Regions from separate parts of the Sphingobium sp. ZW T5_29 genome, predicted to be linked through region 2. Evidence: predicted binding sites of a transcription regulator. Region 2 holds the regulator's gene; each other region holds the start of a gene.
What was found. The regulator LexA, encoded in region 2, represses DNA repair genes until DNA is damaged. The targets are predictions, from matches to a motif close to GTTCCNCNCTTGTTCT.

Region 1 (7,707 bases), on a different contig from region 2:
GCCAAGACAGGCCGATAAGAGGAATCCGGCCAGAATCGGTTAAAAGAGGCCAATGCGCGAAATTATTTTCGATACCGAAACGACCGGGCTTGATCCCGCTTCAGGTGACCGCCTGGTGGAAATCGGGTGCATCGAACTGTTCAACCGCGTGCCGACCGGGCGCACGTTCCACGCATATTATAATCCACAAAGGCCGATGCCGTCGGCGGCTGAGGCTGTGCACGGGCTTTCCGATGTCTTCCTGAAGGACAAGCCGCTTTTTTCGGCCGGGGCGGAGCAGTTGCTGACCTTTCTGGAGGACAGCCATCTGGTTGCCCACAATGCCCGGTTCGATTTCGGCTTCCTCAATCATGAGTTGAAACGGTGCGGTTTGCCCGAAATCGGCCTGCACCGGATGATCGACACCGTTGCCATTGCGCGCCAGCTGCATCCGGGCGCGAAGCACAGCCTTGACGCGCTGTGCAGCCGTTATGGCATCGACCGCAGCCACCGCATCAAGCATGGCGCGCTGCTCGACGCCGAATTGCTGGCTCAACTCTATATCGAACTGACGGGCGGCCGTCAGATTGGCCTGGGCTTGGCACAGCAGGAGGAGAATGACGCTATTCAGGTGGAACTTGCGACCCTTGTCGCGGTTCGCCCTGTTCGCCCCGCGCGCATATTTCAGGCGAGCGTGGCGGAACTGGAACGGCATGCAGCGTTCATCGCGACGCTCGCAAAGCCGCTCTGGCTGGAAGAAGCCTGAAGGCCGGGTCTTAAAACCCGCTCTCCTGGCTTCCGCCAACCGGGTTGCTGTCCGGCGGCCCGGCAAGAACAAGGAGATGATATATGGATATTCGTGTTTCCGGGCATCAGGTCGACACAGGCGACGCGCTGAAGCAGCATGTCTGGACCCGGCTCGAAACGATGGCCGAGAAATATTTCGCCCGCACGATTTCCGCTCAGGTCACATTCCGGCCTGCTCCCCATGGAGCCTTCCATTGCGACATCGTCTGCCATGTCATGACTGGCCTGATCCTGAAGGGTTCAGGAGAAGCGCAGGAAGCCCATCCCGCCTTTGACCAGGCCGCTGAGCGGATTGAAAGGCAACTTACCCGTTATTTGCGCCGACTGAAGGATCGGCACCAGCAGGCAGTCGCGGCCGAGGCCCAGCGCGCCAACGGATTTGAGCTCAACGGTCTGGATGGGGCCGGTTATACGATCTTTGCTGGGGCAGAGATCGAGGAAGAACCTGCCGAAGCACCCCTGATCGTGGCGGAAACGCGCGTGGACATCCCGGAAGCCAGCGTATCCGACGCGGTGATGATGCTGGACCTGCGCAATACGAATGCATTGTTGTTCCGCAACGCAGGAACGGCGGCCTATAATATGGTGTATCGTCGCCAGGATGGCACGATCGGATGGGTCGAACCGCAGGTCTGACCCAACAGGCCCTGCCCTGGGCCGCCGGTTGACCTTGGTCAGCGGGCGGCTTATGGGGCCGGGCTTCATATTCCCGAGTAACGCGCAATTTGATGAATCCGGGCGCGGCTCGGCTGTTCCGGGTTGGTCATGGTCCATTTCACCGATATCCTCGCGCCTGACGCGCTTGCCACGAGCCTGTCGGTCAATGGCAAAAGAGCGCTTTTCCAAAAGGTGGGGCAGCTTGCCGCGACGGCTTATGGACTGGATGCCTCGGCAGTGGCCGAAGCCCTGTTCGAACGGGAACGGTTGGGCTCCACCGGCTTTGGCGGCGGAGTCGCCATCCCCCATGCGAAAATCCCCGGCCTTGACCGGATGCGCGCCGTGGTTGCCCTGCTCGACCCGGTGATGCCGTTCGACGCCGTTGACGATGCGCCGGTCGATATCGTCTTTGCCCTTCTGTCCCCGGTCGACAGCGGTGCCGAGCATCTCAAGACGCTGGCCCGCGTGTCGCGTTATTTGAGGGAAGAAGGACATGTCGCCCGGTTACGCGGGGCCAACTCACCAGAAGCGTTGCATGCGCTGCTGGCCGGGGGCGAAGCGCGTGACGCGGCCTGACGGGGCGGCCATTCCCAGCGGCGAAGCGGCGCATTTCCGCGCTCTGGAACATCTGTACCAGTCGGCGCCGATCAACAAATTGTTCAGGTCAGAGCTGGTCATCACCGAAGCGGGCCATTCGGTGATCGAATTTGATGTCGATGAAAGCCAGTTCCATGCGGCCGGGGCAATCCATGGGACGGTCTATTTCAAGATGCTGGACGATGCGGCCTTTTATGCCGCCAACAGCCTGGTCAGTGATCGTTTCCTGCTGACCACCGCGTTCAATCTGCTGTTTACGCGCCCCATCGGGCCGGGCCGGATTCGCGCGGAAGGACGATGGATCAGCGGCAAGCGCCGAGTCTTTGTCGCTGAAGCGAGCCTGATCGACATGGAGGGGGAGGAAGTGGGACGCGGGACCGGCACATTCATGCGGTCGCAATTCCCGCTGTCATCATTGCCGGGCTATGCAGGCTGACCGGCTGACCAGCGCCATGCTGATCGGCGTGCTGGTTCGCCGTGCCGCAGCCGCTGGAGGATTTGCCACGATATTGGTGAAGGGGGACGAAATTAGCGGCGTCATCCTGGTCCAGGCTGTTGAAAAGGGACGGGAATCGGGTCTTTTCGAGCGTGTTCCCAACCTGGATGGGGGCTACCGCCTGGCGCGCTGCGGACCCGATCCGGCAGAGGGCGGTGAAGCGCTGTCGCAATATATTGCACGTCGCCGCCGATCAGACCCCGACCTGTGGATCATTGAACTCGATATCGCGGAAGCGGAACGGTTCGCCGCTGAAACGATCTGCTGATCGTTGACTCTTTTCGCGCGGGAAGGCACTGGCCCCGCACGCTGAACGCGCAGGTTGCCGTTTTCGCCCGTGGGGGGCGGGCACGGTAAACACGCAGACGGGGGGCGGCCTGACGTCGATGCGAGTAGGGGTTTACGCGACGTCCCTGGCCAAGAACCGCACGTTTTTGAGAAGTAATGAGTTACCGTTTGAAGGCCGCGATTGCCGCGGCATTTGCCTTGTCCGCCAGTGCGGCGGTCACCGCAGCCGATATGTCGAGCGCCAGTGAAGCAGCTCCTTCGGCCAAAATGATCCCAGCTATTTCAGAGCTGAATGCAGCTCCGTCGGTGGCCACGAAGCCCGCCGTCGTTTTCGCCGCGCCGCGCGAAGTCGCGCAGCCGCTGGCCCCCCTTTCCGACAGCGCCGATTTCAAGGCGGATAATCTGGCCGCAATGGTCAACGCCCAGGGTGAAGCAGAATCGCTGGAAGGCGACATGAAGTGCCTTGCCGGAGCGGTTTATTTCGAATCGAAGGGCGAAAGCCTGGAAGGCCAGCTGGCCGTGGCGCGTGTCATCATCAATCGCGCCAAGTCGGGTCGTTTCGCCAGCAGCCTGTGCGGCGTCGTTTATCAGCCCGGCCAGTTCAGCTTTGTGCGCGGTCGCGGCATGCCGGCCATCCCGACGGCAAGCCAGAGCTGGCGCCGGGCGGTGGCCATCGCCCAGATCGCGATGGAAGACGCCTGGGACAGCCAGGCAGAAGGCGCTCTCTTTTTCCACGCCCGCCGTGTTTCGCCCGGCTGGGGCAAGGCCAAGCTGGCTGCGATCGACAATCATATTTTCTATCGCTGATCCAGCCGGGGCAGCAGAGATGAAGCAGGCCGGTTCGGGACATGCCGAATCGGCCTTTTCTTTTGTTCCTTCCCTGTTCTGGAGCAAGCCGCGCGACATGTGAATCGCGCAGCTTGCTCATATCTTTGTTGTCGCATCGCTTTTCGCGGAAAACCGGTTCCCACTTTTCCGCGCGATGCCCTAATATACCGCGATGACCGCACTGGCATCTACCTCACCCGATGGCTGCTCGCCCTTGACCGACGGCACTGCGATTGCGGTCGCGCGTGGCACTTTGCGCCTGTTTGTTCGGCATGACATGAGCGGGATATTGGAAGTGCCGCTTCCCAACGGCAGGCGAGCGGACATCATGGCGCTCGACAGTGCCGGGCGGATCACCATCGTCGAAATAAAATGCAGCCGCGCAGACCTGTTGGCTGACATGAAGTGGCCCGAATATTTCGACTTTTGCGATCGGTTCTTCTGGGCCGTTCCAGCGGGTTTCGATCTGTCGCCCTTCGACAGCGATGCGCTGTGGCCGGATCGCACCGGGTTGATCGTTGCCGATCAATATGATGCCGAACTGCTCCGCCCGGCGCCGATCGAGCCGCTGGCGGCTGCGCGGCGCAAGGCGGAAACGTTACGCTTTGCCCGCCGTGCGGCGCGAAGGCTGACCGCCATCGCCGACCCGGACCATGCTACTGAACTTCGCTGGTGAAGGTGGATCAGTAGAGGCGCTTGCCCCAATATTCGTCGGCCAGGCATCGCCCAAGGGTCGACGACCCCTGCCGCGCGGCCGTGCGGGCCATATGCTTGCGAATTTCGTAGCTGCTTGATCCCAGCGATGAGCCAAAGGCGTCGATCGCCTGAGCCACAGTGTCGCGGTCACTACCGGTATAGGGTTTGAAGATGTTACCGAGCGCCTGTTCCCAGGCTTTTTCGATCTGGATGCGTTTGCCGTCCATCGCCTTCCTCGTCGCGCAACGGATACAGGCATAAGATGGTGAGACGCGGGCGCGCGGACAAGGGGTCGGAAACGATTGGCGACGGGCGACCGCCGGTCGCGCCCGTCGCTGTAGCCAATGTCAGAATACCGGGCCTTGGACGGGACCCTTGGGCGCAGCCTTGTTCGTGGCGGCGCTCAACGCTTCCTCAAGCCCGGCGGTGCGGCCGTCCCGCTTTGCATAATCGCGCGCTGACATGCCTGCCAGAGTGTCGCGCCGGTCGGGATTGGCGCCCTGGGCCACCAACAGCCGGGTCAGCCCGATATCGCGCAACTGAACTGCCCGGATCAGGGGCGTTTCACCACTATTGTTGGTCTTGTCGATCTGAGCGCCATGGGTCAGCAGCGTGCGAACGCCATCTTCAAACCGGGTCTGCACCGCATCCATCAGCGGGGTGTTGCCGTCCCTGTCGGCAATGTCGGGATTGGCGCCCTTGCCCAGCAGGAATGCGAGCCAGGTGGCGTCCCGCCGCGCGATCACCAGGTGGAGCGCGGTTTCGCCGCTGGTGACATCGCGGCTGTTGATGACCGTGGAGCCGGGTTTCTGGATCAGATCCGTCACCTTTTGGCCGTCGGCATCCTTCACGGCCTTGAGGAAATTGTAATTGTCGGAAAATTGCGCATGCGCGGCGACCGGAGAAAGCAGCGCCAGCGCCAGGGCGGCTGCGCGGCCCACGCCCATCCAATGCGAAAAACATCCTGTCATCGTCTTATAGCCCCGTTGGGATTTGCAAAATGGGGGATAGCAGGGCATGGCTGGCGGCGCCATGAACAAAGCGCTTTTACCGCTCGCCCTGTCCCTTGGCGTCCTAGTGACCGCCTGCAATATGGGGGGCGGAGATGCCTCCAACAGCAGCCAGAGCGCGCCCGGCGATCTGGCCGGGGCGCGGATCGGCGCGCCCTTTACCTTGACCAACCAGGACGGGGCGAAAGTCCGCTGGGACGATTTCAAGGGCAGCTATCGCCTGGTCTATTTCGGTTACACCTATTGTCCTGACGTCTGCCCCGTGGACTTGCAGCGCATCATGCAGGCCTTCACCCGATTTGAAAAAGCGGACCCAGCGCGGGCTGCTAAGGTCCAGCCGATCTTCATCAGTCTGGATCCCGAACGCGACACGCCAGGGGTGATCAAAACCTATGTTGCCGCTTTTCATCCGCGCCTGACGGGCCTGACCGGCAGCAAGGACGATATTGCCAAGGTGGCGAAGGATTTCGTCGTCGTCTATGGCAAGGAAGAGGCCAAGGGCACGAGCGATTATCTGGTCAGCCACAGCCGCACGCCCTATCTGTTCGGCCCGGACGGAGAACCGGTGGCGCTGGTCCCGGTGGACGATCCCGGAACGGCGGACAAGGATGAAGGAGGGCCGGACGCAGTGCTCGCTTTCCTGGAAAAATGGGTCAAGTGACAGTTGGATTTTTGGGAAAAGCCTCTTGATCAGCTGGACCGGGCACAGTGGGAAGCCTTGTGCGACGGCTGCGGCAAATGTTGCCTGCACAAGGCCGAGGATGAGGACAGCGGTCGCATCTACCCCACCAATGTGGCCTGCAAGCTGCTGGACCGCCACAGCGGGCTTTGTTCCAACTACAAGGTTCGCCGCCGCTTCGTGCCTGACTGCGTCCGCCTGACGCCGCAGAAGGTGAAGACATTGAGCTGGCTGCCGCGCACCTGCGCCTATCGGCTGCGGGAAGAGGGACAGCCATTGCCGGAATGGCATTATCTGATCAGCGGCGACAGGGAATCGGTGCATCGCGCCCGTCAGTCGGTGCGCGGTTGGACAGTGGCCGAAGCGGATGCGGGCGACTGGGAAAACCATCTTGTCGATCGCGAAATCTGACGGCGCGATCCTGGTCGATGGCGTGACGGTGCCGGTGCGGGTCCGCCGGTCGGCCAAGGCGAAAACCTACCGCCTCTCACTCGACCGGGCGCTGGGTGAATTGCGGCTGTCCCTGCCCCTTCGCGCCGACGTCAAGCGCGCGCTGGGCTGGGCGCAGGGGCATGAAGGCTGGGTTCGGACACAACTGGCTGCCCAACCCGCCTTGGTGACGCTGGACGACGGCGTGACATTTCCGTTCGAAGGGCGCGACCTGCGGATATGCTGGACGGCGGGAACGTCCCGCAGCATCCGGGTTGAGGACAACCAGCTGCTGCTCGGTGGCGCGGCTGAATCCGTGCCGCAACGGGTGGTTCGTTGGCTCAAAGCGCGGGCCAGGGCGGTGCTGGAGACCGACACGCTGGCCATGGCGCAGGATCATGGGCTGATCGTCGCGTCGGTGGGCATTGGCGACCCGCGCAGCCGCTGGGCCAGTTGTTCTGCCAGCGGCGGCATCCGTTACAGCTGGCGGCTGATCCTGTGCCCGCCGGACGTGCGCAGGGCCACCGTCGCCCATGAATTGGCGCATCTGCTGCACATGGACCACAGCCCGGCCTTTCATGCGGCCCATCAGCGTATATTGGGCGAGGACCCCCGGCCAGCGCGTGCCTGGCTGCGGGCGCATGGATCAGCGTTGCATCGTTTTACGGACTGATCGCAGAGTCAGTCGCGTGCCGGGCAGGCATGATCTTCGTCCCGGCGATGGGGAAGGCCGCAGGCGCGGCAGAGGTCATGGCTACCCGATTTCAGGCCGTGTCCCACCGCCACCCGTTCATCGAAGACATAGCATTCGCCCTGCCATCGGCTTTGGCTTTCCGGCATTTCCTCCAGATAACGCAAAATGCCGCCGCGTAGATGATAGACATCGTCAAAGCCGCGCGCGCGGACCAGTGCCGTTGATTTTTCGCAGCGAATGCCGCCGGTGCAGAACATCGCGATCTTTGGCGTCCGGCCTTCGTCCCGCAGTTTTTGCGCAAAACCATCGAACCAGGCGGGGAAGTCTCCAAAGGAACGGGTGCCTGGATCGATCGCGCCTGCGAAGCTGCCTACCGACACTTCATAAGCGTTGCGGGTGTCGATGACGACGGTGTCGGGGTCGGCGATCAAGGCATTCCACGCATCGGGATCGAGATGGTGGCCAGCCTGGTGGGCGGGGTCCAGTTCCCCTGCGCCCAGCGTCACGATCTCACGCTTCACCTTTACCTTCATGCGGGCGAAAGGCG
Region 2 (7,707 bases):
TGCAAGGGGATGGGGTGGTGGCGCGAGCTGCCGCCCCACTCGCTTGCATGGCGCTATGCACGAGATGATGGAGGATCATGCCGCGACGATGGAGCAGGCTACCACTGATTGTTAGGCGTCTCACGTACTCGCCAATAACAAACACCGCCCCGCCTTCCTGCGCCCAGCCCCCAAAAAAAACGGCGCCCTAAAGGCGCCGCTTCCTTATCTCTCAAACCCGACCGGTTCAGCGCTGGCTGACCGGCACATAGTCGCGTTCTGCCGGGCCGGTATAAAGCTGGCGCGGGCGGCCGATCTTCTGTGCTGGATCGGAAATCATTTCGTTCCACTGGGCAACCCAGCCCACGGTGCGGGCCAGGGCGAACAGCACGGTGAACATTTCGGTCGGGAAGCCGATCGCCGACAGGATCACGCCCGAATAGAAGTCCACATTCGGGTAGAGCTTCTTTTCGATGAAATAGGGATCGTTAAGGGCGATCTGCTCCAGCTCCTTGGCAACGTCAAAGATCGGATCATTGACGCCCAGCTTTTCCAGAACGTCCTTCGCGGTCTTCTGCATGACGGTCGCGCGAGGATCGTAATTTTTGTACACGCGGTGGCCAAAGCCCATCAGGCGGAACGGATCATCCTTGTTCTTGGCGCGGGCGATATATTCCGGGATGCGGTCGACCGTGCCGATCTCGCGCAGCATGTTGAGCGCCGCTTCATTCGCGCCGCCATGGGCCGGGCCCCACAGGCAGGCGATGCCCGCCGCGATGCAGGCGAAGGGGTTGGCCCCCGACGAACCGGCCAGGCGCACGGTCGACGTCGACGCATTCTGCTCATGGTCGGCATGCAGGATGAAAATCTTGTCCATCGCGTCCACGACGACCGGATCGGGCTCATATTCCTCGGCCGGGACCGAAAAGGTCATGCGCAGGAAATTGGCCGTGTAGCTCAGGTCATTGCGCGGATAGACAAAGGGCTGGCCCGCCGAATATTTATACGCCATCGCCGCGATCGTCGGCATCTTGGCGATCAGCCGGTGGCTGGCGATCTTGCGCTGTTTAGGATCGCTGATGTCGGTCGAGTCATGGTAAAATGCCGACAGCGCGCCGACCACGCCGCACATGATCGCCATCGGGTGCGCGTCGCGGCGGAAACCGCGGTAGAATGTGGTCAGCTGCTCATGCACCATGGTGTGCAGCGTGATCGTGCGGGTGAAGTCTTCCAGCTCGGTCTTGGACGGCAGTTCGCCGTTCAGCAGCAGGTAGCTGACTTCCATGAAGCTGGACTGTTCGGCCAGCTGGTCGATCGGATAGCCGCGATGCAGCAGGATGCCCGCGTCGCCATCGATGTAGGTCAGGCCGGAATCGCAGCTCGCCGTCGATGTGAAGCCGGGGTCATAGGTGAACATGCCGGTGTTGGCGTATAGCTTGCGAACATCGACGACCTTGGGGCCGACCGTGCCACTCAAAATGCCATAATCCTTGGCATTGCCGTCAACGGTCAAAGTGGCGCTGTTATCCGACATCATGTTCTCCTCAATTGCTGCGGCCAGCCGATGTGTACCCGACATCGTTCAGTCGCTTTAAGCTCTCCACTTTCCCAAGCAGGAAAAGGACATCAAAAATGCCCGGCGAAACCGTACGACCGGTCAGCGCCGCACGCAGAGGCTGGGCAACCTTGCCCAGTCCCAGATCGGCTTCCTCCGCCACGCGACGTATCGCTTCATCGATCGCTTCGACCGTCCAGTCCTGAACAGAGCCAAGAGCGTCGGCTGTCTTGCCCAGCAGCGCGCGCGCCGAGTCGTCTAGCAGAGCAAGCGCCTTGTCGTCAAAATCCAGCGGGCAACTTTTGAACAGAAATTCCGCGCCCTCCGCAATTTCGTTAAGCGTCTTGGCCCGCGGCTTTAACGAAGGCATCGCCTGGGTCAGCAATTCGTCGGCCCCGGCGGGCAATTGAGCCATCCCCAACCGCGCAGCCACCCGCGGCGCGGCCAACCCCGCCAGCCGCGCATCATCCGCTTCCCGAAGGTAATGGGCGTTCAGATTCTCCAGCTTCTTGATATCGAACCGGGAAGGCGATTTCCCCACGCCAGAAATGTCAAACAAATCGATGGCTCGTTCACGGGAAATAATTTCCTCATCCCCATATCCCCAACCCAATCTCAGGAGATAATTCAACACCGCTTCGGGCAGCATCCCCATTTCGTCGCGATAAGCGTCGACGCCCAACGCGCCGTGGCGCTTCGACAGCTTTGCGCCATCCGATCCGTGGATCAGCGGGATGTGCGCATAGATAGGTTCTTCCCAACCCATCGCCTTGATGATGCCGAGTTGACGAAAGGCATTGTTGAGATGGTCGTCACCACGGATCACATGGGTCACGCCCATATCATGGTCATCGACGACCACCGCCAGCATATAGGTAGGCGTGCCGTCCGAACGCAGCAGGATCATATCGTCCAGCTCAGCATTCTGCACGACAACGCGGCCCTGAACGGCGTCTTCGATCACTGTTTCGCCTTCGCGCGGAGCTTTCAGCCGAATGACATAAGGCGCACTGGCTGGAGCGTCAGACTGGTCGCGGTCACGCCAGCGGCCGTCGTAGCGCATCGGTTGCTTCGCCGCCCGCTGTTGCTCGCGCAATTCGGCCAGTTCCTCCTGGGTCGCGTAGCAACGATAGGCGTCGCCTTGGGCCAGCAGCTGGTCGGCCACTTCGGCATGGCGGGCCGATCGCTCGAACTGGAAAACGGCAGGCTCGTCGCCCCCCAGGCCGAGCCAGTCCAAGCCGTCGAATATTGCAGCGACGGCATCCTCAGTCGAACGTGCGCGATCCGTATCTTCGACCCGTAGCAAGAACTTGCCGCCATGGTGACGAGCGAACAGCCAGTTGAAGAGCGCAGTGCGTGCGCCGCCAATATGAAGAAATCCGGTTGGCGACGGCGCAAAACGGGTTACGACCTGCTTGTTCAAACCCGTTGCACTCACCGCGAAATTCCCTGACATGCGCCTTGCTCATTCATGAACGCGACGCCCCCTAGCATGGCTTTTGAGCCACGACAAACCTCCGTTGGCGGGAACATCCGTCAACGGGTCGCGCGGGTTTTTGCTCGTTTGGAAGAAGGACTGGAGGAGGAGCGGGAACAACTGGCCCTGTGGGTTCCTGTGGCGATCGGCATCGGTATTGTCGCGTGGTTTCTATTGCCCAACCGATCGGAATGGCTTGGATTCTGCTGCGTTTCCTTGGCCATTGCGAGTGTTGGCCTTGCTCTGCCGACGGGCGGACGGATGCAGCAGGTCTTGGTCATGGGTGGCGTCCTGGCATGTGCGGGATGCGTACTAATCTGGGGCAAAGCGGTGACTGTGGGAACGCCGCCGCTGGCGCGACCTGTCTTCATGGAAGTGACGGGCGAAGTGAAGGCAGTGAACGCGATTCCCGCGCAGCAGATGAGTCGGATATTGCTGCAGCCCCTCGCGGCGCCTTCATTGCCACGGCTTATTCGGGTGAACATCGACGAAGGCGATATGCCCCAAGATGTGGGGGAAGGAGCGATTATCCGCTTTCGTGTGCGATTGATGCCCCCAGCCGCGGCCAGCCTGCCGGGAGGATATGATTTCGCACGCCGTGCCTATTTTCAAGGCATTGGTGCAACGGGGAGAGCGCTAAAGCCGCTGACGGTGCTTCGGCCGTCGGTCAGCGAACGTCCTCTGCGGGCGCGTCTGTTCGCACATATTAATGGGCGCGTCAGCGGACCGGGGGCGGGTATCGCCGCAGCTCTCGCCACCGGCGATCAAGGTGCGATCCCGGAAGACGATGCGGAAGCGATGCGGAACAGTGGACTTGCTCACCTGCTGTCTATCAGCGGCCTGCACGTCACGGCGCTGGTCGGGGCAGTAATTTTTCTGCTGATGCGGTTGATGGCGCTCAGCCGACGTGCAGCGCTAGATTGGCCGCTGATGTTGATCGCTGCGGCCGGTGGAGCGTTGGCGGGGATTAGCTATACATTGCTGACCGGGGCGGAAGTGCCCACCGTGCGGTCATGCGTTGCGGCGTTGCTGGTGTTGGGCGGGCTGGCGCTCGGGCGGGATGCTATTACCCTGCGCCTGGTGGCAACTGGAGCCCTACTGGTGCTGATGCTCTGGCCCGAAGCGCTGATGGGGCCGAGCTTCCAGATGAGCTTTGCTGCTGTGGTGGCGCTCGTGGCCTTAGGTGAGCATCCCGGATTTCGAAATTTCGTCGCAGCTCGTGACGAAGGTATGTCGCGGCGGTTGGTTCGAAGCCTCGGCGCGATGCTGCTCACAGGTTTTGCCATTGAGTTGGTGCTGGCGCCGATTGCGTTGTTGCATTTTCATAAGGCGGGGATGCTTGGTGCCTTTGCCAATTTGCTGGCCATTCCGTTAACCACTTTCGTGGTGATGCCTTTGGAGGCATTGGCTTTGTTGTTCGACGTGGCGGGCGCGGGCGGGCCTTTCTGGTGGCTCACGGGACATGCGCTCGAACTGCTGCTGGCCATTGCCCATGGGGTTGCGGCGAGCCCTTGGGCCGTCGTGATGACCCCCACGATGCCGGTCGGCATATTCGGCGCTATCATCCTGGGCGGGCTGTGGTGCCTGTTGTGGCGGGGTCGGTGGCGTTGGGCGGGGCTGGTTCCAGTCACCCTCGGCGCCGCCGCGATGCTCATGGTTTCACCGCCTGAAATATTGATCACCAGCGATGGCCGCCATGTTGCCCTGCGTTCATCCGGTGGAGAGATGACCCTGCTTCGCGAGCGGGCGGGAAATTATGTGCGTGACATGATGGCGGAAAGTGCTGGCTCCAGCGGTGTCATGGGAGCCTTGGCCGATTTGCCGGAAGCGCGTTGCTCAACGGACCTGTGTGCGGTTCAGGTGGAAGGAGGCGGGCGGTCATGGCGATTACTACTGACGCGAAGCAACGTGCTAGTCGATAAAGCCGTATTCGAACGCGATTGCGCCGGTGCCGACATTGTCGTCGCCGATCGCCGCCTTCCGACATGGTGCCGACCGCGCTGGCTGAAAGCAGACCGGCAACTGCTGACACGGACAGGAGGGTTAGCCATAGACCTGGACCAGCGCCTGGTGCACAGCACGAAAATAGCGGGCGATGCGCACCCCTGGATCGTCCAGCCCGTCAGAAATCGTCGACCAAGGGCGGACGGTCAGTTATAGCGCCGCAGAAGTCCGGCCAGCTTGCCCTGAATTCGTACCTGACGTGGATCATAGACTTGTGGAGCATAAGCTGCGTTAGCCGGATCAAGCCGCACGTTGAGACCTTCGCGATGAAAATATTTGAGCGTCGCTTCGATCTCGTCGATCAGCGCAACGACGATCTGCCCTTCACGCGCCACTTCGGTACGCTGGATCAATGCGAAATCGCCATCCAATATGCCTGCCTCGGCCATTGAGTCACCTGAAACCTCCAGCGCATAATGATCACCTGATCCCAGCAGCGCCGCAGGCACGGACAGCATGTTCTGCCCTTCCAGCGCCTCGATCGGTACGCCTGCGGCGATACGACCATGTAGTGGAATGTCGATCACATCGTTGGCTGCAATCGGCGCTTTGGCAACGAGTTGCGGCTTGGGAGGGGCCGCCTTTGGCGCACGATGCATCGCTTCGGGCAGTTTTAAAACTTCCAGCGCCCGCGCCCGGTTGGGCAATCGGCGAATGAAGCCCCGCTCTTCAAGCGCATTGATGAGCCTGTGAATGCCAGATTTGGATCGCAGATCGAGCGCTTCCTTCATTTCCTCAAACGAAGGCGAAACTCCGCCTTCGTCCAGCCGATTTTGAATGAAGCTGAGCAATTCCTGTTGTTTTGGCGTCAGCATGCCTGCTTACCCTCTATGGAACGGATGGGGAACGCATAGGAAACGTAAGGAGCCAAGTCAAGCGGGCCGAGCGTTAAGCGTAACGATGGGAACGTAGCGATGTTGTAGCCGTTTCATGACTGCCTTTCCCAAGGCGTGAAATAGGAGAGAGAGAATGGCGAACCAAGATAAACAGGGTAGCGACCAGCGCCGCCAGCAGGGTGGGGACCGCTCCAGCGAGGGCGGGCGTCAACACCAGCAGGAAAACCGGCAAGGCCAGATGGGCCAAGACCGCGGAAAGAATAAGAGCGGCCAAGACAAGCAACAGCGCTAGGTCGTCTGATGATCGTCTAATGGAGGGGCCGCGCTGCGGCCCCTTCTTCCATCATAATGGAAGGATTACTACCTGTTCACCTGCTGTCGCAGGCGCCGATGCAGCAGCGCGCAGAATCAGGCAATCGGCTTGGGCAAGCGAAGAGGCCGCCGCGCTGTCTTGTGAAGAAAGGCACGTCACCCCTGCAGCATCGCGATAGGCGCGCAAATACTCATCGCGTTGTCCCGTTGCAGGAAGCGGCTTGGCGAGTAGCGCCGTAGATGTCCGAGGAAATGGATCAGACGCTCCTGCCATATGTCGGACCAGCGGGGACAGGAACAAGAGCGCCGTGACAAACGCCGAACCCGGATTTCCTGGTAACCCAAGAAATACTGCGCTCCCCAATGTGCCTGCCATCATCGGCTTACCAGGACGCATGCGGATTTTCCAAAACTCCAAGTTGCCGCCAGCACGGGTGAATGCCGGTCGCACAAAGTCGTGATCGCCCACGGACGCGCCGCCGGTCGAAACGATAATGTCGGCCCCGGCGCAGCGTTCCAGGGCTTTGGTCATCGCGCGGAGAGTATCGGGCACGATTCCCATGTCCATCACGTCGCATGGCAAGCTGTTGAGCAGCGCAGCGATCATCGGGGCGTTTGACGAAGGCAAGGCACCGGGCGGCGCTGGCTCACCGGGGGCAACCAACTCATTTCCCGTGGAGATCAATGCTATCCGCAGGCGGCCGCCGACCGGAAGCGCGCCATGGCCCCCGAGCACGGCGAGCGCAATCTGTGCGGGACCCAAAGCCGTTCCCGCGACCAGTAGGCGCTGCCCCACGTGAAAGTCCGACCCCGCCATTCGCACGTTGCGACCCATGATGGGTTTTGGCCCTCTGGGACGCAGCACATCATTGAGGACGGCTGCATCCTCTTGAATAAGTACCGTGTCCGCGCCGAGTGGCAGCGGGGCGCCGGTAAAAATGCGGCAACTTTCGCCGGGCATAAGGGGAGGGGGGACAACACCGCCAGCCATGCTTTCCGCCGTTATGGACCAAGGTCCGGGCCATTCCCCTCCGCGGATGGCGTAGCCGTCCATTGCCGAAAGATCTGCCCAAGGCTGGCTGCGCAGCGCCATGATATCGTCTGCAAGCCAGCGACCCGCACAATGGGATATGGGCAATTGTTCGGCGGGACGCCGAGTGGCCAGAGCCAGTAGCCGGGCCTGTGCATCCGCGACTGGTAGCAGGCTCAAAGGGCGTGCCAGTCGCCGGACTTGCCGCCAGTCTTGGTCAGAAGGCGAACCCCGTTTATGACCATCGCCCTGTCGATCGCCTTGGCCATGTCGTAAATCGTCAATAGCGCAGTAGATGCGGCGGTCAGCGCCTCCATCTCAACACCTGTTTGACCGGCGGTCTTCGCTGTCGCCTTTACGGTGACACCTAATGCCTCAAGGCCAAAATCGACGGTCACCGATGTTAGCGCGATTGGATGGCAGAGCGGAATGAGTTCAGCCGTGCGCTTTGCCGCCATGATGCCCGCCACCCGCGCCACGGCGAGTACGTCTCCCTTTTTGACCAGGCCTTGAG
Region 3 (7,707 bases), on a different contig from region 2:
CCTGCGGCCATTCGGACAGCTTGGGCGCTTCCAGATAGGCAGGACCCGAGCCGTCCAGCGTGAAATGCGCGTGGCGGGTCGCGGCGCAGTTGGGGATCATCGCGACCGGCTTGCCCGCCGCGTGGCAGGGGTAGTCGTAGATCTTGACGTCGAGGATGGTCGAAAGCCCGCCAAGCCCCTGCGCGCCGATGCCGAGCGCATTCACCTTGTCGAAAATCTCGATCCGCAGCTTTTCGATGTCATTCTGCGGCCCACGGGCTTTCAGTTCGCCCATGTCGATGGGCTCCATCAGCGATTCCTTAGCGAGCGCCACGGCCTTTTCCGCCGTGCCGCCGATGCCGATGCCCAGCATGCCGGGCGGGCACCAGCCAGCGCCCATTTGCGGGATCATCTCCAGCACCCAGTCGACGATCGAATCGCTGGGGTTCATCATCTTGAACTTGGTCTTGTTCTCCGAGCCGCCACCCTTGGCCGCGACGTCCACGGTCACCTTGTTGCCCGGCACCATTTCGACATTCAGCACGCAGGGCGTGTTGTCCTTGGTATTGACGCGCGAGAAGGCCGGATCGCGCAGGATCGAAGCGCGCAGGCGGTTTTCCGGGTTCAGATAAGCCTTGCGCACGCCCTCATCGACGACATCCTGCATCGAACGGCTATTGTCGTCGAACCGGCAATCCATGCCCCATTTAATGAAGACGTTGACGATGCCGGTATCCTGGCAAATCGGGCGGTGCCCTTCGGCGCACATGCGGCTGTTGGTCAGGATTTGGGCGATGGCGTCCTTGGCCGCCGGATTGGCTTCGGCGTCATAGGCTTTACCCAGCGCGCGAATATAATCCATCGGGTGATAATAGCTGATGAACTGGAGCGCGTCGGCGACGCTCTCGATCAGATCGGCGGTCTTGATGACGGTCATCTTGCCTGCATGTCCCTAATTAGCGCCCGGCCCTGCACGGCGGGTCTTCGCAGGCGCGGCTAATAGGGATTGGGTCGAGAGTCCAGATATGCCGAGCTATCCGTTGGCATAGGGGAACATGTGCCACCAAGGCTGCTTCTCCTCCAGCACCCGTGCAAAGCTCGCCCGCGCCTCCAGCCGGTCGAGATAGGCGGCCAGCGCAGGAAAGCCGCCGCGCATCGGCTCCACCTTGTCCGCATAGAAGAGTGCGGGGGCAGCCGCGCAGTCCGCCAGCGTGAAGTCGTCCCCCGCCGCCCATTGCCGCGCCCCGATCCGCTCCTCCAGCATCGCATAGGCCTTGCCCAGCAGGATGCGCGCTTCGCCCATGCCATGAGCATCACGCGCATCTTCGGGCCGCAGCCGGTCGGCAACGATCTTCTGCATCGGCGTCATCACATAATTGTCGAACAGCCGGTCCATCAACCGCACTTCCAACGCGTCGCCGGGATCAGCAGGGATCGGGCGGAAGCGGCCAGCGCGCTGCTGCCCCAGATATTCGATGATGATGCTCGCCTCGGCGACCGTCCGGTCCCGCGCCTCGTCGCGCAGCACCGGAAACTTGCCCAGCGGCCACAGGGTGAGCCACGCTTCCGTCACGCCGGGCTCCTCCATCATCGCCCGTTCGAACGGCGTGTCATTCTCATAAAGGGCGATCAGCACCTTCCAGCAATAGGAGGAAAGGGGGTGATAATAGAGAATCATGGCTGCCTCTCATTCATGGGCCTTATGTCAGGCGCACCGGGGCTTTTAGCACGCTGGTGGGGCTTTTTCTCATCCACAGTTAATCCACATCAGCTTGTGGATAAGTCTTTGATGAACCACCATCCTTAGTAAAAAGGACAAGCCCCCTGACCCGTTCCGGGCAATTTCAGAGGCAAGCCAAATTTATTTTCGTTCGCACATTGTCCCTCTTGTCTTTTGCAAGAGTGAGGGAAGTCCGCGCGTCGCTGCGATGCGGCGTGACGGATTGTTGCCGGGTGAACAGCTTGGGAACCGTAACGAGTCCTCGAACTGTCATTTACCCTCTTGCAACCATTCAAGGCTGTGGCACTATCCCTTGTATCGGGTTAACGGGGGTTACCCAACAGATTGTGATTGTAACGGTCGGACCATTTTCCGGGCGAGGGGCGTTTTGTCCATGACGATCCACTGAAGGTGCCCCGCTCGGCTCGGTTGCAGGCCATCTGGTCGGAACTGACCGGAAAAGCTTGACCGAATCGAACGAAACATGAACATTCGGGGGCTCGCATGGATTTTCGAGACAGCGAACAGACAGGTGCAGGCGACGTGGCGACGGTTATTGACGATGTGGTGGAAACCGTGACGGAAAAGAAGGCTGCGCCCGCCAAGGCGGTGCGGTCCTCCTCTTCGATCCAGGAACGGCGCTTCGATGTCGTGACGGATGAGAGCCGCGATGCGCTGCTGACCGAATTCGGCAAGGATACGCTGAAGGACCGCTATCTGCTGCCCGGCGAAAATTACCAGGACCTGTTCGCCCGCGTCGCCGCCGCCTATGCCGATGATCAGGGCCATGCCCAGCGCGTCTACGACTATATCTCGCGCCTGTGGTTCATGCCCGCGACGCCTGTCCTGTCGAACGGCGGCACCGGGCGCGGCCTGCCGATCAGCTGCTATCTGAACAGCGTCGATGACAGCCTGGAAGGCATCGTCAACACCTGGAACGAAAATGTGTGGCTCGCCTCGCGCGGTGGCGGCATCGGCACCTATTGGGGCAGCGTGCGCGGCATTGGTGAGCCGGTCGGCCTTAATGGCAAGACGAGCGGCATCATCCCCTTCGTCCGTGTCATGGACAGCCTCACGCTGGCCATCAGCCAGGGCAGCCTGCGCCGGGGCTCGGCCGCCTGCTATCTCGACGTTTCCCACCCGGAGATCGAGGAGTTCCTTGAAATCCGCAAGCCCAGCGGCGACTTCAATCGCAAGGCGCTGAACCTGCACCACGGCGTCCTCTTGACCGACGAGTTCATGGAAGCGGTCCGCACCGGCGCTGAGTTCTCGCTCAAATCGCCCAAGGACGGCTCCGTCCGGGGCACGGTCGATGCGCGCAGCCTGTTCCAGAAGCTGGTGGAAACCCGCCTTGCCACCGGCGAACCCTATATCGTCTTCTCCGACACCGTGAACAGCATGATGCCCAAGCATCATCGCGATCTCGGCCTTAAAGTTTCGACTTCCAATCTTTGTTCAGAAATCACTTTGCCGACGGGTCGCGACCATCTCGGCAATGACCGGACGGCGGTCTGCTGCCTTTCGTCCCTGAATCTGGAAACCTGGGACGAATGGAACAAGGACCCCGTCTTTGTTGAGGATGTCATGCGCTTCCTCGACAATGTGCTGCAGGACTATATCGACCGAGCGCCGGACGAAATGGCGCGGGCCAAATATAGTGCGGAGCGCGAACGGTCAGTGGGCCTGGGGGTGATGGGGTTCCACTCCTTCCTCCAGGCCCGTGGCCTTCCGTTCGAAGGCGCGATGGCCAAGAGCTGGAACCTGCGCATCTTCAAACATATCAATGTGAAGGTGAACGAAGCCTCGATGCAGCTCGCGGTGGAACGTGGCCCGTGCCCCGACGCCGCCGACATGGGCGTGATGGAACGGTTCAGCTGCAAGATGGCGATCGCGCCCACCGCGTCGATCAGCATCATCTGCGGCGGCACTAGCGCCTGTATCGAACCGATCCCGGCGAACATCTACACGCACAAGACGCTGTCGGGCAGCTTCGTGGTGAAGAATCCCTATCTGGAAAAGATCCTGCGCGACAAGTCGAAGGACAGCACCAATGTCTGGAACACGATCCTCGAACGCGGCGGTTCGGTCCAGCATCTCGATTTCCTGAGCCAGGAAGAAAAGGACACGTTCAAGACCAGCTTCGAAATCGACCAGCGCTGGCTGCTCGAACTCGCCGCCGACCGCACGCCCTTCATCGATCAGGCGCAATCGCTCAACCTGTTCATCCCGGCGGACGTGGAAAAGTGGGACCTGATGATGCTCCACTTCCGCGCATGGGAACTGGGCATCAAGTCGCTTTACTATCTGCGCTCAAAATCGGTGCAGCGCGCTGGTTTCGCGGGCGGGGTGGAAGCGGACAACACCATCGACGCACCGAAGTTCGAATTGGGCGGGGAAAGCACAGACTATGACGAATGTCTTGCCTGCCAATGAGCTAATGGGGGGGATGGGCGCGGCGGTGGCGACACTAACCGCGCCCACACAATCACCCCCGGAGGCATCACCCCTCGTCTTGTTCCTCTTCAAAGAGGACGGCGTTGGCTCCGGTCGCAGACAACCGCACAGTGCCGTCCTCATCAATCCCGGCCACCAACCCCTGGCCGATATAATGATGATGCCCGGAGTGACTTCCTTCGCCACTGTCCGCCTTGATCAGCTTGATACGCTGATGTCCTTCGGCACCCTCGACATGATCGACAGTGCCCACATGGACGCCATCAGCGCCGATAACCTCAGCATGTTCCTTGATGCTGGCAAGATCAACCATCATATATCTCCTGTGCCGGGAATGACGGGACCTCAACGTCTCGCCCCCGCGCAGGTTGCGCTTTTCCATTAATTCGCGGAGCCGACCCAATGCCCCTTCTTCAAGCCAGCAAGGTCTACAAGCCTTTCGAATATCCCTGGGCCTATGAGTTCTGGAAACGTCAGCAGCAGCTCCACTGGCTGCCTGAAGAAGTGCCGCTGGGCGAAGATTGTCGTGATTGGGCGCAGAAGCTGTCCGACCATGAACGCAACCTGCTGACTCAGATTTTCCGCTTCTTCACCCAGGCGGACGTGGAAGTGCAGGACTGCTACCACGAAAAATATGGCCGCGTGTTCAAGCCGACCGAACTGAAGATGATGCTGACTGCGTTCAGCAACATGGAAACGGTCCACATCGCTGCCTACAGCCACCTGCTCGACACGATCGGCATGCCCGAAAGTGAATATAGCGCCTTCATGCAATATAAGGAGATGAAGGACAAACACGACTATCTGCAGCAGTTCGGCGTCGATACGGACGAAGATATCGCCCGCACGCTCGCCATGTTCGGCGGCTTTACCGAAGGTTTGCAGCTCTTCGCCTCCTTCGCCATGCTGATGAACTTCCCGCGCTTCAACAAGATGAAGGGCATGGGCCAGATCGTCACCTGGTCGGTGCGCGACGAAACGCTGCACTGCGAAGGCATCATCAAGCTGTTCCACGCCTTCTGCGCCGAACGCGGTTGCCTGACCCCGGCGGTCAAGGACGACATCATGGACATGTGCCAGAAGACGGTGCGCATCGAGGATGCCTTCGTCGACCTCGTCTTCGAAATGGGTCCGGTCCCCGGCATGACGCCCAAGGACATCAAGAAATATGTCCGCTACATCGCCGACTGGCGCCTGGGCCAGCTGGGCCTCAAGCCCATCTACATGATCGACGAACATCCGCTGCCCTGGCTGACTCCGCTGCTGAACGGTGTGGAGCACGCCAACTTCTTCGAAACCCGCGCGACCGAATATTCAAAGGGTGCCACCCGCGGCCAATGGAACGAAGTCTGGGATGCGTTCGACCGCAGAAAGACGCTCAAGACCGGCGACGCCGCCAATGTGGATGAACCGAGCGATCCCGACATGTTCAAGGCTGCGGGCATCGCGGCGGAGTAATATAGTGCGCTTTGTTTACTTTGATGAATGCAAGTATCAAGATCCTCAACAGCCATTTTATTGGTTAGGCGCTCTTTCCATCGCCGCAGAGAATATCTCGGAGGTTGAGGAAAAGGCTAATGGTATCGCTAAGGATTTTTTTGGAACTCAGCGTTTAGCCCGAGATACTGAATTTCATGCGAAAGATATATTTCATCGCAAAAGGCATTTTTCTGATTGGGATATAGAAAAGCGTCTAGCCTGCCTCCAGAGACTTGCGGATTTAGCTGGCGATAATGAGTTGGTCCGCAGGCTCTACGTGCGTATAGATCCCAAGAAAATGGTTCGATCGCATGGGTGGGCGGACGACGCTTTCATGTTTCTTGTCGAAAAGGTTCAGCAAGATGCGATGAGCCAGTCGGCTCATTGTATTTTGATCGGCGACTTAGATGGGAATTTTTCAGAGGGTTCAGTAGCCAATCTTTCTCGGTTTCGTGATGAAGGAACAGATTTTGTGTTTGGCCATAAAATCGACCGACTCATCGACTCCGTTTATTTCATCCCCTCACATCACAGCCGCCTGCTCCAGTTGGCAGATGCATACACATATTGCCTTCAACTTTGTGAAAGTCCTGACGACGGGAAATACCCTCGAAAGAAGATGAAGGATTATATTATAAACCAGACCAGCGTTCTCCAGCCTCATAGATACAAGGAATGGCCTACAGATCAAAGTTGGTACCGCGCGGCATAAGAGCGTGACTCAAGTGGTTCAGAGACTGCTCCCCTTTCCGCCCACTGAACATTAAGTTTTGTTGCGTTCATGCAACGTCCATCCCCAATCATGTGTTAACCTTTCAGCCTGAAAATTTTGGCAAGGAGCAGACCCATGAAGATCAGTTTGAAAAGCGCGCTGTCCGCGCTTTCGCTGGGTGTGATGACGCTGACCAGCGCGCCTGCGCTCGCCCAGCCGCGGGAACATCGCGAAAATGCGCGCGAATATCGCAAGGATATGCGGGAAGCGCGCCGGGATTATCGCAAGGACAATCGCGAAGCCCGTCGCGACTATCGCAAGGATGTAAGGGAGGCCCGCCGCGACTGGCGCGATGATCGCCGCGACAATGGCCGCCACCGCGGTCATTGGAAACGCCCCGGCAAGGTCGTCTATGGCTATGACTGGAACCGCCCGGATCGCCGTTATGGTAGCCGCTATCGTCCCGACCGCTATTATCGCAGCGGTTATGAACCGATCCGCGTGACGCGTGGGACCCGCATCTATCGTGGTTATGACGACCGTTATTATTGCCGCCGGTCGGATGGCACGACCGGCCTGATCGTTGGCGCGGCGCTGGGTGCGCTGCTCGGCGGACAGCTTGATCGCGGCTATTCCAACACGGCTGGCATCCTGATCGGTGGCGGCGCGGGCGCTCTGCTCGGTCGTGAGATCGACCGTGGCAGTCTGAACTGCCGTTAACTACGGCACCAGGGCTGGCGCGACCCCGTCCAGGGGCGCGCCAGCCCTTCTGCGACCAGCATCGACCCGATCGAACGGCCGTCGCGCGTCACGATCCGCAACAGCCGACCATAACGATCCCGCTCCCGATCGATCCGTCTTGTGGAAAAGGCTCCCGCATTCAGCAACGCCTGCAACCGCCGCGTCGCCCGATCGCCCAGCTTCCGTTCTGCCTCGCACCGTGGACTGTGCGTTTCGGGCGTATCGATATCCGCGATCCGCACTTTCTCGCCGCTCATCCAGAAAGTATCGCCGTCCACCACGCAATTCACCCCGCCGCCGCTATGGCAAAAGGTGAAGCGAGAAGAGGCTGTTTCTAAAGCGAACGCCGGAACGCGCTGCCCGATCATGCTCAACACAATAACGACGACGGCGGGGATCGGAAGGCGGCGGCGGGACAACATCCGCCCAGCATAGGAATCAGGCGCAGGTCCGCGCGCCCAACCTCATCCGATCAAGCTCCGTTATGGCGGCGACCCAAGGAATATGGTCAGCGCTCGCCCTCTGTCGGACCCAGCGAATCCTCCTCATCATCCATCTGCGGCTCACCGGCATAGGCGTCCATGTCGATTCGACCGGATCGGTTCATTTCCTCCATCCGCTC

Region 1: the regulator LexA is predicted to act here: its motif matches at 3,696-3,711, upstream of ACI3KQ_RS03615 (MmcB family DNA repair protein).
Region 3: the regulator LexA is predicted to act here: its motif matches at 1,934-1,949, upstream of ACI3KQ_RS04460 (ribonucleoside-diphosphate reductase subunit alpha).

The regions. Positions count from the first base shown of each region.
Region 1 covers NZ_JBJDRM010000003.1:212,789-220,495, forward strand. Annotated here, with positions in the region: gene coaE (dephospho-CoA kinase) at 1-18, shown strand, start outside; gene dnaQ (DNA polymerase III subunit epsilon) at 53-745, shown strand; gene hpf (ribosome hibernation-promoting factor, HPF/YfiA family) at 829-1,422, shown strand; gene ACI3KQ_RS03595 (PTS sugar transporter subunit IIA) at 1,552-2,019, shown strand; gene ACI3KQ_RS03600 (PaaI family thioesterase) at 1,979-2,476, shown strand; gene ACI3KQ_RS03605 (DUF1491 family protein) at 2,466-2,804, shown strand; gene ACI3KQ_RS03610 (cell wall hydrolase) at 2,981-3,631, shown strand; gene ACI3KQ_RS03615 (MmcB family DNA repair protein) at 3,825-4,328, shown strand; gene ACI3KQ_RS03620 (hypothetical protein) at 4,336-4,575, opposite strand; gene ACI3KQ_RS03625 (ankyrin repeat domain-containing protein) at 4,696-5,295, opposite strand; gene ACI3KQ_RS03630 (SCO family protein) at 5,366-6,019, shown strand; gene ACI3KQ_RS03635 (YcgN family cysteine cluster protein) at 6,023-6,448, shown strand; gene ACI3KQ_RS03640 (M48 family metallopeptidase) at 6,405-7,139, shown strand; gene ACI3KQ_RS03645 (rhodanese-related sulfurtransferase) at 7,148-7,707, opposite strand, start outside.
Region 2 covers NZ_JBJDRM010000010.1:80,179-87,885, reverse strand. Annotated here, with positions in the region: gene ACI3KQ_RS10270 (citrate synthase) at 227-1,513, opposite strand; gene gltX (glutamate--tRNA ligase) at 1,524-2,990, opposite strand; gene ACI3KQ_RS10260 (ComEC/Rec2 family competence protein) at 3,027-5,171, shown strand; gene lexA (transcriptional repressor LexA) at 5,162-5,830, opposite strand; gene ACI3KQ_RS10250 (molybdopterin molybdotransferase MoeA) at 6,195-7,373, opposite strand; gene moaC (cyclic pyranopterin monophosphate synthase MoaC) at 7,370-7,707, opposite strand, start outside.
Region 3 covers NZ_JBJDRM010000004.1:108,295-116,001, reverse strand. Annotated here, with positions in the region: gene ACI3KQ_RS04470 (fumarate hydratase) at 1-916, opposite strand, end outside; gene ACI3KQ_RS04465 (glutathione S-transferase family protein) at 1,013-1,657, opposite strand; gene ACI3KQ_RS04460 (ribonucleoside-diphosphate reductase subunit alpha) at 2,204-4,132, shown strand; gene ACI3KQ_RS04455 (DUF2171 domain-containing protein) at 4,200-4,466, opposite strand; gene ACI3KQ_RS04450 (ribonucleotide-diphosphate reductase subunit beta) at 4,556-5,611, shown strand; gene ACI3KQ_RS04445 (DUF3800 domain-containing protein) at 5,616-6,344, shown strand; gene ACI3KQ_RS04440 (glycine zipper 2TM domain-containing protein) at 6,480-7,064, shown strand; gene ACI3KQ_RS04435 (thermonuclease family protein) at 7,061-7,507, opposite strand; gene ACI3KQ_RS04430 (hypothetical protein) at 7,594-7,707, opposite strand, start outside.